4 regions of the Peribacillus sp. P4_B1 genome follow, and region 4 is predicted to be linked to each of the others. Evidence: riboswitches for the same ligand, from Rfam matches in the RefSeq annotation. Region 4 holds a riboswitch; each other region holds the start of a gene.
The links. A riboswitch is a leader RNA that binds a small molecule or an ion and turns the genes downstream of it on or off. The one in region 4 is predicted to bind thiamine pyrophosphate.

Region 1: another riboswitch for thiamine pyrophosphate. It lies ahead of AC1DVK_RS11675 (ABC transporter substrate-binding protein); the one in region 4 lies ahead of tenA (thiaminase II).
Region 2: another riboswitch for thiamine pyrophosphate. It lies ahead of tenA (thiaminase II); the one in region 4 lies ahead of tenA (thiaminase II).
Region 3: another riboswitch for thiamine pyrophosphate. It lies ahead of thiC (phosphomethylpyrimidine synthase ThiC); the one in region 4 lies ahead of tenA (thiaminase II).

Annotation. Positions count from the first base shown of each region.
Region 1 covers NZ_JBFUHM010000016.1:88,830-93,432, reverse strand. Annotated here, with positions in the region: gene AC1DVK_RS11680 (thiamine-binding protein) at 1-210, opposite strand, end outside; gene AC1DVK_RS11675 (ABC transporter substrate-binding protein) at 222-1,226, opposite strand; TPP riboswitch at 1,360-1,469, opposite strand; gene AC1DVK_RS11670 (protein-glutamine gamma-glutamyltransferase) at 1,738-2,565, shown strand; gene rarD (EamA family transporter RarD) at 2,656-3,585, opposite strand; gene AC1DVK_RS11660 (amidohydrolase) at 3,663-4,603, opposite strand, start outside.
Region 2 covers NZ_JBFUHM010000013.1:10,423-15,025, reverse strand. Annotated here, with positions in the region: gene AC1DVK_RS09700 (SDR family NAD(P)-dependent oxidoreductase) at 1-282, shown strand, start outside; gene AC1DVK_RS09695 (NADH:flavin oxidoreductase) at 440-1,480, shown strand; gene AC1DVK_RS09690 (hypothetical protein) at 1,707-1,877, shown strand; TPP riboswitch at 2,070-2,198, shown strand; gene tenA (thiaminase II) at 2,335-3,018, shown strand; gene AC1DVK_RS09680 (ECF transporter S component) at 3,032-3,616, shown strand; gene AC1DVK_RS09675 (ABC transporter ATP-binding protein) at 3,629-4,603, shown strand, end outside.
Region 3 covers NZ_JBFUHM010000008.1:108,860-113,462, forward strand. Annotated here, with positions in the region: gene thiC (phosphomethylpyrimidine synthase ThiC) at 1-971, opposite strand, end outside; TPP riboswitch at 1,107-1,221, opposite strand; gene AC1DVK_RS06720 (HAD family hydrolase) at 1,337-2,125, opposite strand; gene AC1DVK_RS06725 (histidine phosphatase family protein) at 2,301-2,834, opposite strand; gene AC1DVK_RS06730 (PdaC/SigV domain-containing protein) at 2,937-3,833, shown strand; gene AC1DVK_RS06735 (hypothetical protein) at 4,223-4,603, opposite strand, start outside.
Region 4 covers NZ_JBFUHM010000006.1:49,747-54,349, reverse strand. Annotated here, with positions in the region: gene thiM (hydroxyethylthiazole kinase) at 1-139, opposite strand, end outside; gene thiD (bifunctional hydroxymethylpyrimidine kinase/phosphomethylpyrimidine kinase) at 136-942, opposite strand; gene thiW (energy coupling factor transporter S component ThiW) at 911-1,432, opposite strand; partial or broken gene tenA (thiaminase II) at 1,447-2,123, opposite strand; TPP riboswitch at 2,218-2,322, opposite strand; SAM riboswitch class I at 2,482-2,586, shown strand; gene AC1DVK_RS04945 (Fur-regulated basic protein FbpA) at 2,763-2,951, shown strand; gene AC1DVK_RS04940 (aspartyl-phosphate phosphatase Spo0E family protein) at 3,203-3,397, shown strand; gene AC1DVK_RS04935 (GNAT family N-acetyltransferase) at 3,468-3,974, opposite strand; gene AC1DVK_RS04930 (DUF459 domain-containing protein) at 4,198-4,603, shown strand, end outside.

The sequences.
Region 1 (4,603 bases), on a different contig from region 4:
GACATTCGGCGAGCCTAATTCAATCATTCTTACATTCATTTTTTCTATCACGGCAAAAAGCTCGGATAGCTCACCCTCCATTGTTGTTTCTAGCGGGTGAACCTCATACTTGACACCTGATTCATCAATGATCTTGATTGCTTCATCGACCATGGGGATGACATTTTCCCCTTTAGGAATGATTTGTATACTAATTAATGAATTGGCCATTGTATTTCCTCCTATTTTGGTAAAAATTCATTGGTAAATGCCTTTTCAGGATTGAAATCACCTTCAAGAAGCTTATTTTCCTTCATCCAATCACTGTAATTCTTCCAGATTTCAAGCTTTTGTTCACCCCAACGCGGAGCATCATCCTGATACTTATCTGCAAGCCACTCCTGGCTTTTCTTCACTAGTTTTGGATCTAGATCAGGTGCAGACTTAATTAATATGTCCGCTGCATCATCAGGATTCTTAATTGCAAACTGGTACCCTTTCGAAGCTGCATGAACGAATGCTTTAACAGTCTCAGGATCCTCTTTAATCATCTTTTCATTTGTTGTCAAAACAGGCGTATAGTAATCAAGCTTATCAGAGTATTCGGTTAAGTAAACCATATTAAGCTTTTCATTCCGCAACTCAGCCTCGATACCTGTCCACCCATAATAAATCCAGGCGAAATCTATATCCCTTTTAACTGAAGTGAAAAAATCTGTGTCCCCTGTATTCACTATATCCACTTTATTTACATCGGCATTTTCTTTTTTCATAAGTGAATCAATAATGGCCTTTTCAACTGGAGACCCCCAGCCACCATACGTTTTCCCTTCAAAATCCTTGGGAGTTTTAATGTTTTTTGCCGCAGGTGAAGCGAATCCAGAGGTATTATGCTGGATGACAGCAGCTAGCGAAACAATCGGTACGCCTTGCACGCGGGCCTGCGTAATGCCCTCCTGGTAGCTCACGCCAAATTCAGATTTCCCTGAAGCCACAAGTTTATCAGCTCCAGCTTCGCCTGGCATGATAATTTCCACATCCAGACCTTGTTCTTTGAAATACCCTTTTTCCTTGGCTACATACAATCCTGTATGGTTTGTATTCGGTGTCCAATCAAGCACGACCGATACCTTTTTTAATTCTTTATTGCCTTCTTTTTTAGATGATTCTTCTTTTTCATTAGTTCCGCCTGCCCCACATCCAGCCAAAAGGAACAACGAAGTTAACAGTGGTAAGAATTTATTCAAACTATTATCCTCCTACACATCATATAAGATCCATATGCCGAAACCATAATGGGGCGCCAGGGTCCATTCCAATACCGGTAAAAAACAAAAAACGCCCGAAGATGAATTCGGACGTTTAACATACAAAACAGAAAGTCAGTAATAATATGTTCCCTCCGCTGGCATCATCCAGATCAGGTTCAAAGAGTCAGCATCTAAAGGACGCAATCTCAGCCAGCAGTACTGGCCCCCCTACATTTCTCGCACATATGAACTTTTCTCTCCCATTATATCAATTCATGGAGAAAAAGGAATACTAATTTGCTTCTTCTCAACAATTGGAAAGGTTTCCCTTGCGTTAAAGGATATCTAGCAAAACATCATGCCATTCCAATCATTCTCGTTTACGTGCCTGACACGTTCAAAGAGTCATTTCCTTGCAGGTATTCATATAATGAGCATAACCTGTGGACATTTTTTGTGTACTGGTTTTATAAGCCCTTAATTTCAAAAGCAAAAGGTGGATATGATCATGATAAAGATTAATCACAAATTATTAGATGTCAGTCACATCCAACCAGGTATAGCATCTGCTAAATCGCTTGAAATTCTCCAATTGCTAGCGGAAGATTCTAACATTTTTGAATATCGGAGCTTTGGATACCTTAATTTCGATATACAACTGAGGCACCGAGTCATCGAGGCAGCTTTTGCGTTGGATAAAAGTGATGCAGAATTTTCCACACTTGAGGAATCGGCATCCAATAAACAATATTGGCGCCTTTCAAAGGATGGCACTTTTACCCTTCAGCCAGGGATTGCCCCTCATGTTGCACTCCTGGACATTTTCTTGAATGGAACGCTTTACGCTTTCGAATGCGGTACAGCGATAGTCGTCACTTTTTTAAAGGCCATTTTGGATTTAATCGGCCCTAGGAATTTCGACTATCTTTTTTCAAGCCTATTTCTATATGACTGGCGCCCTCCGAAGAATATGGCTCTTCATGTTCATCAAGGAACGGATTATTTACCAGGGGATTGCCTTTACTTCAAAAACCCTGATCACGATGAGGAAACACCTGAATGGCAAGGTGAGAATGCAATATTATTAGGAGAAGACCTCTTTTATGGCCACGGGATCGGGATTACCAATGCACAGGGTATCATCGATGAACTAAATAGCAATAGAAAGCCGAATGCCGCCATCTCAGCATTCCTGACAAAGCATATCATTAGCTTGGATAGTTCCTACTATAGACAATTCCAACCAACTATCTCCCGTGCAAAGCCCGTTCACGGTCTTGTCAGCCTATCTGATTTGATTGTTTCTGAAATAGGTCCGAAGATTTATCTTTCATGACTCAAGCAATTCTCCTGCCGTAAAACCGGTTTCTTTAAATATAGGCAAAAAAAATGCTTGGGGATGGAACCACCAAGCATTTTTTCTTATTCACGCACCGATGTTCCCTTTGCCTTTAAACCTGCGTGCACTTGCCTGGCCCCATTTCGTAATGGATAGTGTATAAACAGCCAAGGCTGACCATATGAACAAAAAGGCTAAAAGATGCGCTTTTGTAAAACTTTCGTGATAGACGAATACCCCGATCAGTAAGGATAAGGTCGGAGCGATATACTGAAAAATCCCAAGCATCGATAACGGGATCTTCTCCGCCCCCTTTGCAAAATATAAAAGAGGCAAGGCCGTGACAATCCCACCGCCCACCAACAGCAAGCTTGTGCTTCCTGCTGTAAAGAATTGCATTTCTGATTGGTTCATCAAGTATATCAGGTAACCCAGGGCAAGAGGCGTTACCATCATCGTTTCGAGCGTCAGCCCGATCGCCGATTCGGCTTTGATCATTTTTTTTGCCAGGCCGTATAATCCAAAGGTCATGGCCAAAACAAGAGAGACCCACGGGATCGTACCGAAATGAATGCCTAGGATCAAGACCCCGATTCCTGCAAGCAGGAACGACATGATCTGTGCCCCGCTCAATTTTTCTTTTAAAACTATCACTCCCAATAGTACACTGACTAGCGGATTGATATAATATCCAAGGCTCGTGTCAAGGATCCGTCCTGAGTTAACGGCCCAGATGAACACTCCCCAATTAGCTGTAACGAGCAGTGAGGCCGTTAGTAACGCCGCAAAGAGTTTGGGATTTCCCAATATGTTTTTGACATAATCAAGAAACGCTTGTCGTTTTTTCATGAACATCAATAAAACCAGCATGAAGACGAAAGACCATAATACCCTCTGAGCCAAGATTTCTGTAGCTCCGACTCCCTGAAGGAACTTCCAGTAAATTGGCACGACTCCCCACATCATATAAGAAAGGGCTGCATAGATCGCCCCTTCTTTTTGTTCATCCACTTTCATAACCTGCCTTCTTTCCATTAATTCCTTTATCGAATTCCATCTAACTATTTTGCGTATCCATTTCTTTTTTGCAACTGTTATTTTTTATCATACATGATTCTGTCATCGATGACCGTCATGACCGCCTCAACTTTCAGGAGATCATCCGGCGCAACAGCAAAGACATCCAGATTAAACACGGTAAAATCTGCATCGTACCCTTTGATGATCTGACCGCGGCGTTTTTCCTGGCCGATAGCTGCAGCACTCCCTTTTGTATAAAGTGCGAAGGCATCATGAACGGAGAGCCTTTCATCCAAGCCATATACGGTACTGTCCTCACTGTTGATTTTCGTCCTTGTGACAGCAGCATGGATGCCCAAAATTGGATTTAATGGCTCTATAGGCGCATCTGACCCTCCCGCACAAATGATGCCCATATTCAAATAGGTTTTCCAGGCATAGGAGGAATCCAATAGATTGGCTGGAACCTTTTCTTCCACCCACGGAAAATCGGACGTGACGAAACCTGGTTGGATATCAAATATGACCTGCAGTTTTGCCGCCCGCTCCAGCAGCTCCGGCCGGACGATCTGCGCATGGATGAGCCGGTCCCTCTGTCCCTCTTTTGGGGGGATGGCTTCAATTGCATTCAAGACGTATTCAAAAGCGAGATCGCCAATGGCATGGACAGCAATCGGCATTCCGGCATCCCTTGCTTTTTTCACCCATTCCTGAAGCTCATGCTCAGTGAATATCGCGACACCGTTCGTATCCCTTTGATCTGCATAGGGTTCGCTTAACAGGGCTGTGCGTCCGCCTAAGGAGCCGTCGGTAAATATCTTCATGCTGTCGAACTTGATATATCGCGTACCTTCTTGATAGCTGCCGCCTGCTTTCAGCATTTCTTCGAACGCTTCGTGATGGACGAGTAAATTGGCGCGAAAGGCCATTTCCCTGTCCTCGATTACCGATTTAAACGCCTGATATGTCGGAAGGAAGCCATTATAGTAATGGAGGTCTTCAGTATGTCCGCCAG
Region 2 (4,603 bases), on a different contig from region 4:
GAGGTGAGCGGCACGGGTGTTACTGTGACGGCACTATGTCCGGGGCTGACGTCAACCGGATTCGTCGATCGCTCGGGTATGGGCGCCTCGAAGCTGTTCCAGAGTGGGGCTATAATGGAGGCCGGGCAGGTGGCTGAGGAAGGGTACCGAGGCTTCTTGCGCGGGAAGACACTCATTATGCCAGGGGCTCGCAACCGGTTCGTGGCGTTCATTCCGCGATTAATGCCGCGCAAGATGATGACCCGTATGGTCAGATCCATGCAGGACAGAACGGGGGATTGACCTTATGGAGGGCGGCCAGGATTGGCTGTTGATTACGGCCTGACAACCCAGCCAAGGGCTCCTAACTTATCCGAACGATGCTCTCAGCAAAGAACGCAATTACTAATCTGTTGTGGATATATTCTACAACACTATTTCAATTATTTGGAGGTCAATTATGAATTATTCTCAATCAATTCAAAACTTGTTTAAACCATTCGCATTCGGAAATACGACGCTGGCAAATCGTATAGTGATGGCACCGATGACGAGACAATTTTCTCCTGAAGGAGTGCCTGGTCCGGATGTGGCCGCCTATTATCGCCGCAGGGCTGAAAATGGCGTTGGACTTATCGTGACAGAAGGTACGGTGATTAATCATTCGGATTCGTCCAATCAAGCCAATGTACCGCATTTCTATGGCGAAGCTGCATTAAACGGTTGGGCAAACGTCGTGGCTGCTGTACACGAAGTAGGCGGACGGATTATTCCGCAGATTTGGCATATGGGTGCGCGAGGCCATGTTGGCGATTATTCGGAATTGGATATCGCCGCAATCGTTCAAGCCTTTGCGCAGGCAGCATTCGAAGCCAAGCGGCTTGGCTTCGACGGCATTGAGCTTCACGGTGCGCATGGATATTTGATCGACCAATTCTTCTGGGAGAAAACGAACCCGCGTACCGACAGCTATGGCGGCGACATGGTTGCCCGCACCCGCTTCGCGGTCGAGGTCATCGAAGCTTGCCGCCGTGCCGTCGGACCGGAATTCCCGATTGTGCTGCGGTTCTCGCAATGGAAGCAGACGGATTTTACAGCGAAACTGGCAGCAACGCCGGCGCTGCTGGAACGGTTCCTGACGCCACTTTCCGATGCGGGCGTCGATATTTTCCACTGCTCGACCCGCCGTTTCTGGGAGCCTGAGTTCGAAGGCTCCAATCTGAATCTCGCCGGATGGACAAAAAAGCTGACGGGTAAACCGACGATTACGGTTGGATCGGTCGGTCTGGATAACGATTTTACGAGTCACTTTACGGAAGGAAAGAGTGCCAAAAATACCAAGATCGACGGGTTAATCGAAAGGCTTGAACGTGAAGAATTTGATCTGGTAGCCGTGGGTCGGGCATTAATGGTTGATCCTGCTTGGGTAAACAAGATTCGTGACGGCCGAACAGCTGAATTGGTTCCCTTTACATCTGAGTCAGTGAGAACACTTCATTAAGCCTCCGTTTGATTAGTTAACACAAGATACATTCTGGAGTTTATGGATAAAAGTGCTATACGATTGCCGCACAGCGAAGCATATGGAGATTTATGACAGCGATAAAGTTGTAGGGACTGTAGACGAAAACTATGAATTCAAATTAAGAGATCCAATCTATCCAATACTTTGATGCATAATATTTTGTTATGTCTGTCTTTAAAAAAGACTCTTTTCGTAAAGATTGTTGTTTTTAAAACGAAACTATTTAAGGTTGATTGGAGCGGAAGTGCGAGACTCCTGCGGGAGCACCGCCCGCCCCGCGGAAAGCGAGCATCTGGAGGGGAAATCAACCACAACTCACTACCTGGTAAATAGCAACAAAGTATGTGAAAACAGCCTTAAAAAAAGAGGATAAGAGTATCTTATTATTCCATAGAGAATGGGGGGCTGCGGCATCCTCTTTTCTTCATCCTTAGCGTATTAGAAGATTGAAAGACTAGTAATCCAAAAGATTAATAATGAACATCTTTGATTGAAAACTTTTCTAATACGTTTGACAATTGGATTTATCGTGTTAATATAAAGGCAAATGAAATATATATACAATTTGTACCACTAGGGGTGCTTTATAGGTAAAAACTGATTTTACCTGAGAAGCTGAGATTAAAGTATGACTTTAAGACCCTTAGAACCTGATCTGGTTTATACCAGCGTAGGGAAGTGGGGTCTGGGAAAATACGTTTCTGTATTATTTCAAGTACAACCACTTTCTTTACGTTAAAGAAAGTGGTTTTTTATTTGCAAAAAAAAGGGGTTATAAAAGGCTTTTATCCGTATCATTCATAAAAAAATAGAATTTGGAGGTAATGGACATGAAGTTTTCAGAGGAAATCCGCCAGGAAGTTGATCATATTTGGGAAGCTAGCTTTAATCACCCGTTTGTTGCAGGAATAGGAGATGGCACATTGCCAATAGAGTGTTTTCGTTTTTATGTCAAGCAGGATGCCTATTATTTATCTCATTTTGCTAGAGTTCAAGCTTTAGGAGCAGTCAAGGCTACAGATTTACATACAACAAGCAGGCTTGCCGGCCACGCACAGGGAACATATGAAGCGGAGTTGAAGCTTCATGAAAATTTTTCTGAGAGATTAGGCATCACCAAAGAAGAACGGGAAAGTTTCAAACCTGCCCCGACTGCCTATGCTTACACTTCCCATATGTATCGTGCGGCATATTCTGGACATTTAGGTGACGTTATTGCGGCTATCTTGCCATGTTATTGGCTGTATTATGAAATAGGTGAAAAGCTGCAAGAGTGTAAACCGGAAGAGCCGATTTATCAAGAATGGATAGCAGCTTACGGCGGAGAGTGGTTCCGCTCTTTGGTAGAAGAACAAATTGCCAGGCTTGATGAGATTGCTGAAAAGGTAACAGATGAAGATAAGGAAAGAATGAAGGAGCATTTTATCCTTAGCAGCCAATATGAGTACTCATTTTGGGAAATGGCTTATCGTTTAGAGACATGGCCTGTGCATAAGGAAATACTAGAAGTATAAAGGAGATTGAAACATGAAAAAAGGATTGAAATTAACGGATATATTAGTCACGATCGTGATTTCCGTAGCATTTGGAATCGTTTATATCCTTTGGGGTTCGATTTATTATTCCGTTAAACCATTAGGATTACATCTAGATCAACTTATTTATGGAATGTGGTTTATAGCTGGCCCCGTCGCCTTTTTGATTTTACGGAAACCGGGTGTGGCACTTCTGGCAGAGATAGCTGCAGCTTCAGGTGAATTCTTTCTAGGTTCACCATGGGGGCTGTCCGTACTCTTATATGGGGTGGTCCAAGGTTTGTTCGCTGAACTGGTATTCATGGCGTTCAAATATAAAAAATTCAATATGCCGGTGGCCGTTTTAGCTGCGATAGCTTCCTGCCTTGCATCAGTAATAATGGATTTTGCCTACGGGGAAATAGGTGCTCTCACTCTTTGGAATTTATCGTTATTCATGATAGCGAGGTTTGTGGGTTCCATATTCTTTGCAGGTGTAACTGCTTATTATCTAGTTAAAGTCCTGGAAGCAACAGGAGTAACTAATCTAGTTCGTCCAGTTTCAAGTAAAGATTATGCAGAACTGGACCAAAAGTAGAGGTTGATGGCCATGAAACCAATCGTTTCTGTTGAGAAGTTAAGAATGAAATTTCCAGGTGATGGGTCTTTGATTTTCAAGGACCTATCCGTCTCGATTGATAAAGGTGAAAAAGTTCTATTGTTGGGACCATCAGGATGTGGTAAGTCGACTCTTTTGCAAGTGTTAAGCGGATTGATTCCGAATTCCATCGAAGTCCCGATGAAAGCGGAGAAATTGAAATGCGCTTCTTCATGGGGATATGTTTTTCAAGACCCTGATAGTCAGTTTTGCATGCCATTTGCCGATGAGGAAATTGCCTTCGTCCTTGAGAACCTTTCCGTCCCTAAAGAAGAAATGAATGAGAAAATCCAAAATCATATTCGTAAAGTAGGATTGAACCTAGGCCATACAAGTATAGAAACATTATCAGGCGGGATGAAACAGCGTCTGGCAATCGCTTCAGTATTGGCCCTTGAACCGGAAGTGATATTTTTAGATGAACCAACCGCCATGCTTGATCCGGAAGGAACTAAAGAAATCTGGGATTTGTTGAAGGAAGTCGGTCGAGACAAAACGGTAATTATCGTCGAGCATAAAATCGACCATGTTTTAGAATTCATCGAACGAATCGTGCTTTTTAACGGTGAAGGTGAAATCATGGCTGATGGTCCAAGAGATACCATCCTTTCACTATATAAAAAGGAAATGAAAGAACATGGAATTTGGTTCCCTGGTGTTTGGGATGAATATATACAAGAGAATGCCCCCATTCGGGAACAACAATTTGCAGACGGTTCACCCTTAGTGCATGTGCAAGGCTTTAGCGGTTTTCGGAATAAAGAGGAAAAAATCAAGGTTGAAGAATTGATGGTCCATTCAGGGGAATGGATTGTAATCAGGGGAGAAAATGGCGCGGGAAAGAGTACTCTTTTGCATGCACTGATGCAGTTCATAAAAACGAATGGTACGTATGAATTAATGGGAGCCCCTATTAAAAGGATGAAA
Region 3 (4,603 bases), on a different contig from region 4:
CACCATTGTGCCATGATGGAGCCCCCTCGTGAAACAATACCCGTAACTCGTTTTGCTGTTAAAGGGATGTACCGCAAAAGCACACCAGCGTGTATGGTGAAGTAATCGACACCTTGCTCGGCCTGCTCGATTAATGTATCCCGAAAAACTTCCCAATTTAAATCTTCCGCGACTCCATTCACTTTTTCCAATGCTTGATATATCGGAACCGTCCCAACTGGCACTGGTGAATTCCTGATAATCCATTCCCGGGTCGTGTGAATATTCTTTCCGGTGGATAAATCCATTATGTTGTCGGCTCCCCAACGTGTAGCCCAAGTCATTTTCTCCACTTCATCTTCGATCGATGAACTAACAGCTGAGTTTCCTATATTCGCATTTATTTTCACATGAAAATTACGTCCGATGATCATTGGCTCACTTTCAGGATGGTTAATATTTGCCGGAATGATCGCCCTGCCGCTAGCTACCTCTTCTCTTACAAACTCAGGGGCAACATTTTCCCTGATTGAAATGAACTCCATTTCTGGGGTGATGATACCTTTACGGGCATAATGAAGCTGGGTTACGTTTTTCCCTTTCATTGCACGCAATGGCTTTCTTTTCAATCCCGGAAAAATTTCAGCTTTGGATTGTGACTCCACTTTTTTATACCCATTATCTTCGGGTTTTATTTCACGTCCTTCATACTCCTCAACGTCTTCACGTTCCAAGACCCAATTGCGTCTAATCGGGGCAAGGCCTTTATGAATATCAATGGGATATTCTGAATCCGTATATGAACCGCTTGTGTCATAAACCCGCAAAGGCGGATTCTCCTCTTCACCGAATGCACCTGTAGTGGGACTTAGTTTAATTTCACGCATAGGTACTTTAATATCAGGTCTAGATCCCTCAACATACACTTTTTTACTCCCGGCAAAACTGGACATAATTGAAACGTTCATGTCATTTACTGAATTACTCATCATGATTTCATTTCTCCTTTTTAAGTTCATTTAAAAAGGACAAAATCCAATCCATTTCGCACGAAAAAACCGGATCTCATATTTAAGACCCGGCTAACGTTAGTATGACTACAGCAATGACCAAATGAAATGTCATTGTTTAGTAGATTCTAACTTCCCCACGCTGGTATGAACCAGATCAGGTCCTGAGGGTTAAGAAGCATAAGCGCTTCTCTCTCAGCCCAACTGTTATTGGACACCCCTAGTCTGAATAATTTAATTGATTACAGGGTAACTATATATCACCCTTTTCATTCTGTATATAATTTGAAAGTCCTAATACTTTAGGTCATCCTCTCCAAATTCGTTACTTGGAGAAGGATCACCAATTAATTTTCCAGGCTCTCAAGGATTGGGAAAAGCTCCTCTAAATGCTTGATTTCATAGGTTGGAAGCACTTCATTCCGTTCCTTATCATGGCGATTTATCCAAACCGACTTTATACCTACCCGTGATGCTCCAAGGATATCCGTCATTAAATTATCGCCGACCATCAATACTTCATCCTTATCAAGCTCCATGCTCTCCAAAGCATGCTCAAAAATGGAGGCATCCGGTTTACCTCGTCCAAAAGCTCCAGAAATGACGATTTGATCGAAATAAGGAACTAGTTCAGGTGTAATTTCAAGTTTAGTATTTTGGAGTTCAGGAGAACCGTTTGTCAACAATAGCATTTTGTACTTCCCTTTTAATTCATCTAACACACGGAATGATTCTTCATAAATAAATGGCTTTTTACGTCTCTCTGCAGGGAAACGTTCTGCCAGTTCGAGCCCAAATGCCGGGTCATCGATCCCTAATGCCTTCAAGCCTCTCGTCCATGCTTCTTTCCGATAATTTGGTGCAATCACGGCCATCTTCCGGAATTCATCATGATCATCCTGAAAATTCCCCCACAGTCCTTCAAATGGGTTGATTCCGATCATTTGTGTAAATCCATAAGTATCGTAAGAAGAATAAAGCTCACGCGCTTCCTTCCGAACCGCTTCTTCAAACTCGTCGACATTTAAATCATATTTCTCCTTAGCCACTTCACATGTGGCCACAAAAGCCTCTTTTACACTTTTCTGATCCCATAGTAATGTATCATCTAAATCAAAAAAAACTGCCTTCACCAAATTGTCCAACCTCTTTCCCTATTATTGAATTCGTAAAAATTACACTATTACAATAATAAACCACAACCAAAAGAAAAAGAATAACTAATCGGAAAAGGCCTGCATCTTTCTTAAGCAAAATGTTCAATATACCAGACTTACCTTCTATGGCGGGAAACCCTATATTTTTGACTTATCATCTTTCGAATACATACAGCTTTCCATTACCGGCAATCTTGAATTTTGGACCGGTGAACCCCCGTCGTATCAGCTCTTTCCTCATATAAACCATAAGGGCGGCATGACTCACGATCAGAACATCCCTTTCCCCCTTTGCAAAAACTTCATCCAATACTTTATTGATCCTTCGTTCGGCGATCTTAATTTCCGCCCTTGTCTCCTTGTTGAACAGCGAGCAGCAGCGAATCCAGATGGCCCAAAGGATGAACGGCAGCTTCACCTTCCCTTTGAGAGGGGGAGAAGGTATTTCCCGCAGCTCCTCCATCCGATGAACCGTACCTGGATAAATATGTTCCGCTGTCTTGACAGCTCTCGACATATCACTGCAATAACATTCCTGCCATTCCTCCACGCCAAGTAAAGTCGTTCCATAAATAATATCCGCTGCATCATAGTCCACAAACCATTGCTTCATATCATCCGCCGTCACAGATTTCCCAGTAGGGAATTCATGTGCCACCTTAAAATGCCGTACTAAACCAATTTTCATTTTTTTCTCCTCTTTAGCTTTTGAATTATAAAATTAACTTTCTATTTGATCCACCAACTTATATAATAGGTGATGTAAAAATTATACAAAGGTGGTAATTGAATGCTATTCAAGAATTTCACTAAGATTTTCCTTGCTGTCGCATTAGCTTTTACATGCATCTCTTTTTTACTGATAAAAATCGACTCTGTCTCCGCAGCCACTACAGAAAACGCAACGGTAAACACGAAGAATTCCCCTTTATCTGTTAGAAGTGGTCCCGGCACCAGCTATAAAAAAGTAGGATCGTTGGAGAAAGGGAAAGCCGTAACCGTTTATTCGAAAACAAAATCCGGCTGGTCGGAAATTCGGTACAATGGAAAAAAAGCCTATGTATCTACTAAATATTTAAAATTCAGCAATGTGAAGATAACCAAGAAAAAGTATAAAAATATTAGTGACTTGTCGTATCCGCAAGTATCAGGACTAAAAAGTAAAGCAGCTCAGGATAAAATTAATCAGGTGTTAACTAAGCATGCCAAGGATGCCTATTCCTTTTATCTGCAAGCAAAAAAGGATAGGGAAAAAGATAAAAATGAGGAATGGTGCAAAGAATCCCCATACACTTGCCAGTATAGTTACAGTATTTCGTATAAAGTGAAATTCAACCAGGATGAAAAGCTAAGCATTCTTTTTGACGATTACTCCTATAGCGGTGGAGCTCATGGAATGGGATACACAACATCCTATAATTTTAAAGTGTCTTCCGGTAAACAGGTGAAAATCAGTGAAATCCTCACATCTAAAGTGAAATATACGAAGGTGCAGAAATATGCTTTTGACTACATGAGGAAAAGAGATAGTTTTTATGTAAAAAAACAGAGCGAGGTTCCCGTCAATAAGGATTCACAGTTCTATTATACAAATGGGGGGATCTATCTCGTATTCCAAGAATATGAAGTAGCTCCTTATGCATTTGGCCGCCCTGCAGTAAAAATCCCAAGTAAGGTTTATAAATAATTTCGTCGCACAGGGGCTAACTCCTGTGCTTTTTTAGTGCCTTACATTCAATATATCTAACAAATGATCGAAAAATATAGACCATATTTCACAGTCTGATGCGATTTCATGCATACTTACCATCGCATTCAAAAAAGTGGATTTTTTTAATAATAGATATTTGATGGGAATATGTTTTTAACCAATGCCTAACTTACTTTTATCTGATGTAAACATAATGCGAAGATGTTATTAGTTAAAGAACGGGAATAAGGAGTGTATAGGGTTTACCTGATAGGATAGATGGGACCGAATACGAAGAAAAGAAGGCTTGTTATGCTAACCAAAACAGCTTTAATATGATCCAAGAATAATGAAAATAGAGAAGGCTTTTTACCTTCTCCATTTTTTCACTTCAAAAATTGGAGTTCAGTAATCGTACATATTTTTCTAAATTTATATTTACCACTCATATCACTGAATTGATAATTATTTAGTACCTTTTCCAACTGTCCTTTTAGCTTTTCTTCCATGATAAATGAATCGACAGCCTCTTTCCAATTTTCTTTTCCGATTAACTCTTCGAATGGAATGGTAGTTAGGACTTCATCATAAATCTGGATGCTTTGATCGATGCCGAAGCTGCCATATATACTGCCATTTTCATCAGCAAAAATATGCTCCGATTCCAGTTCTTCCACAAATACTTCTAGATATTCCTTTGACTTGACAGGCTTGATGGCAATCTCTGCTTCCGCCCTTACAGGCCCAAATCTCTTATCGACGACCTC
Region 4 (4,603 bases):
TCGATGTCATTACAGGTGAGCCACCGATGGCAAGGGTGACATTGGCACAGTCGTTGACCGTAACAAAGTTGGTGATTTGGTGAACGAGAGGTTTTCTTTCTCGTACTTTCACGAATAAATCGGCTGCAGCAACATTCATATTAAGTCACTCCGTTCTTTTTTTGAAAATGAATGAAAATGATGGACAGGTCCATGCCCCCTACCGATTGAAAAGCTATTACGTATCGCTTCGGAAATATAGGTTTTGGCCAGTTCAATCGACTCTTTCAATGGCAGTCCATTTGCCAGGTTGGATGTAATGGCGGATGATAGGGTACAGCCTGTACCATGTGTGTTTTGTGTATGAATGCGTTCTCCCTTGATCCATTGGAAGTCAGTTCCATCATAAAAAAGATCGTTTGGATTTCCTGCTGCATGGCCCCCTTTAAGTAAAACGGCTTTAGAACCTAGTTCATGTATGGATATGCATGCCCTGTAAAAATCTTGTTTCGTTCGAATCGACAAGCCAGTAAGGACTTCCGCTTCTGGTACATTCGGGGTTACAAGTGTTGCAAGCGGAAGTAATTCCATTTTTAAGGCAGTGACAGCTTTTTCGTCTAGCAAATGGTGGCCGCTTTTTGAAATCATGACTGGGTCAAGGATAACGATGGAAGGTAAGTAGGTTTTAATGGACGCAGCGACTGTTTTCACTATTTCTTTTGATCCAAGCATTCCTATTTTTACTGCATCGACATGAATATCCTCAAAGATGGCAGCAATTTGATCCGAGATGATAGCTGTTTCGATGGCCTGAACTGAACGCACTTCCATTGTGTTTTGTGCAGTAACGGCTGTAATGGCAGACATTCCAAAGACACCATGTGCAGAAAATGTTTTTAAATCTGCTTGTATTCCAGCACCGCCCCCTGAATCAGAGCCTGCGATGGTTAATGCTGTTTTCATAAAAAATCCCCTTCATATAATTATTTTTTAGAAGTATGTTAAGTAATATGAAAGCTAAAAGCGCACCTGCGAATGAACTAAGCATAAAAGCTGGTAAAAAACCAAAAAGAGCAGCTTTTTCCCCCAATAGGAGGAGTGCAAGTGGATAACAGGATAGGGATCCGAGAATGCCGGTCCCAATCACTTCCCCTAGACAGGCGAATTTCAAGCTTTGTGTTTTTCGATAAAGGACGGCAGCCAATAGTGCACCTATCATGCTGCCAGGAAAGGCGAAAATTGAACCGGTACCAGACATGTTTCTAATGATGGAAACTAATAAAGCTTGTGTTACCGAATAGGCAGGTCCCAATAAAACGGCTGTCAGGACATTTGCCAGATGCTGTATCGGGAAGATTTTAGCAAATCCGACAGGGATGAAAATAATTGAACTGGTCAGAGTCGTTATACCCGTGATCATGGCAGTCAACGTCATTTTCTTGATTGGATTCATCATCATGTCAATACCTACAGTGGCCAATCCTGTTCATTTTGAACCATATCCCAGAATAAATATTCATATCGGGAAGTCACCAAAAAGTGCTTTTCTAATCTCAGAAGTTCCTTTTCAGGCATGCCTCTTGTTAATTCTTCCAATAAAGCAATCAGCCACTTGTGTGCCTCACCGAATTCAGGAGATGAATAGGACCTTATCCAATCTGCGTAGCGGTTGTTTTCCAATGCTTCACCATTTTGTTTTTTTAATATCAAACCGATTTCGTAATAATCCCAAGCACATGGTAGGAGACAAGCGATGAGGTCTGCCAAAGTCCCATGCTGAGCTGCATTTAGCATGTAACCCGTATAGGCTAAAGTGGTAGGCGTAGGTTCTGTTTCTTCCAATTCCTTGGTACTGATTCCGAATTCCGAAGCATATCCATTTCCACTTGAAGAGTTTCATTTAAAATACTGGAAAATCTTGCCATGGTTTCGATATTATGAGCTTTGATGACACCTAGAGCAAAAAGCTTGGAATATTCCATGAGATAGATATAGTCCTGCTTCAAATAATAAGAAAACTTCTTTTCAGGTAGCGTGCCGTTTCCAATTGCCTGGACAAAGGGATGTGAATGGTTCCTTTTCCAAATTTCTTTTGCCCGTCCATGAAGTCTTTCACTGAAGGTTTCTAATTTAGTATTCTCCATTGTTCATCCTCCTTTAGAATAGATCCCCTATTTACATCCATAAAAAAAACCGCTCCTGAATACGGAACGGGGTAGATGGATAAAGTCTGCAAATGGACGATATCATCCACTTCCCTCCGCCGGTATGAGCCGGTTCAGGTTCAAAGGGTCCGGAACTAATTCCATCTCAGTCTAAAAAAAGACTCCCCTAGTGGTGTGAATTGTATGTAATTACTGACATCATATCAGAAAGACAAGAAAATGCAACCCACATTTGAAAGGGGAAACCCATTTATGGCAAGTGGAAAAGGAAGAACCAGGTAATTGACTTTTGATGTTTATTGGGATAAAATCATTTCTACATCATTTATATATTGAATTCTTATCCAGAGAGGTGGAGGGACTTGGCCCAAAGAAACCTCGGCAGCAGACCCATTTTGGGAACTGTGCTAAATCCAACAAGCATTTGCTTGGAAGATAAGAAGAGCCATACGGACACTGTAAGCCTCTTCTTGAATTAGAAGAGGCTTTTATTTTTGCGGAATAACGTTTAGTGGCATACTAGAAAAGGTATATATAATTTGGTGAAATCAAACCGGTTAATACAGTTTAGCTCAACTAGAAGCGGGCTCTATGATGACTAGGAAAGGAGCCATTTACATGGCAGAATTATTTAAGAGGATTGAACAGAGGAAGGCAATGCTTATTGAAGAGTTATTGGCCAATGGAGTATACAAAACCTCTGATGAAAGGCACCTTTATGATGCCCCGTTAAAAGTACTTGAAAATGAATATAAGATTGTAATAAATAGACCAAATAACGAGTCTCCTTCGGAATGGATGACATAGTATCCGATAGGCTATAATCTTGGGATAAGGGATATGATGTAAGCATTCGCAGTCTATACTTGTGGATGCTTTTTTTATTTGTGTTTATATAGGGGATGACACAATATATACATATTTAGAAAATGAAATAGGCTTTTTGTCACATTTAAACAGTAAAATTACACATTTAATTTCAAATAAATAGTTGATTTTAACTATAAGTTTCATTATGATGAAGGTGTAAAAAAATTGAATAAATGGGAGGTGGCTTGATGCTTTGCCAGAAGGTAACTGTGGAAAAAGTAGAAGAGAAGAGACAAGAAATGATTAAATTGGCGGCAATTTATGGTTTAACAAGTCTTCTAACTGTTCAAGCAAGCCAAGAATTGGATACGCTGTTGAATGCTTTAACAAATAAAAGAGATTCTGAATATTTTTCCCTTAAGAAAGTATATAGGTATTTCTAAATTCTCCATTTCGGCCTAGTTTAATCTGAAAAAGGCTACTGCTCAAGGCAATAGCTTTTAAATGAATATTTTAATTATCGACACGTTTCCCAAGTATAATCAAATCTCTTTCAATGCCATCGAGCTCTGCAACTCGAGGCAAATTTGCCCATTTTTCAAACCCGAATTTTGAAAAAAGCTTCAGGCTAGGTATATTGTGGGCAAAAATGAAACCTAATAAAGTCTTCACCCCTAATTTAGGGCTCACTTCAATTGCCTTTTGAATCGAAATTTGTCCGATTCCTTTTCCCCGGAAATAATCATCGATATAAATGCTGATTTCGGCCGTAGAATCATAAGCTGGCCGGCCATAGAAAGATTGAAAGCTCATCCATCCGGCAGTTTGCCCTTCTATAGTAATGATATATAGTGGTCGACTTTCTGAATGATGTTCCTCAAACCATTTAACCCTCGATTGTACGGATACAGGTTCCGTATCTGCCGTGACCATTCTTGAAGCAATTGTCGAATTATATATTTCAACGATTCTGGGTAAATCCGAAAGTGCTGCCTCCCTAAACTCTATGTGCTCTGCCATCATTTAAACTCCTATCTATCATTTATATTCAATCTCCAGAATAAAGGGTATCATCCCGCTTACATAAAGGCCGGTGAATGAAGCCCAATCCATTGAAAGTTTTATATTATCATACACTCTTTACTATTTATCTGACAATTCATTTTTGTATGTTAAAACTACAGATTTTTGGGTATTTAAAATGATGAAATACTTCATAGTAAATAGACAAAAGGAGAAACCAATGAAAAAAGTAGCAGGTTTGTTAATTATTGTACTAGTTATTTGTTTTGCTGCATATAAATTTCAGGCCTCGGAGTCGAAAGATGTGCAAAGGGTAATGGCTTTTGGAGATTCGTTAACCTATGGAAAAGGGGATAAGGACGGGGAGGGATATGTAGAAGGTCTGGAGGATGAATTGAATAATCCGGAATCGGAACAAAAAGTGAGTTTTTGGAATTACGGGATAAAAGGTCAGGAAACGGATGGGATCATGAATCAGCTTGATGATTACCGCATTAAATCGAAACTTGATAAAGCCGATACTTTCATCGTTTATATTGGAACCAATGACTTGATCAATAGTAACGGCGGTGACTTGAAGAAAATAAGTGATCGAAAAATCGATGAGGGTAAACGGGAGTATATCA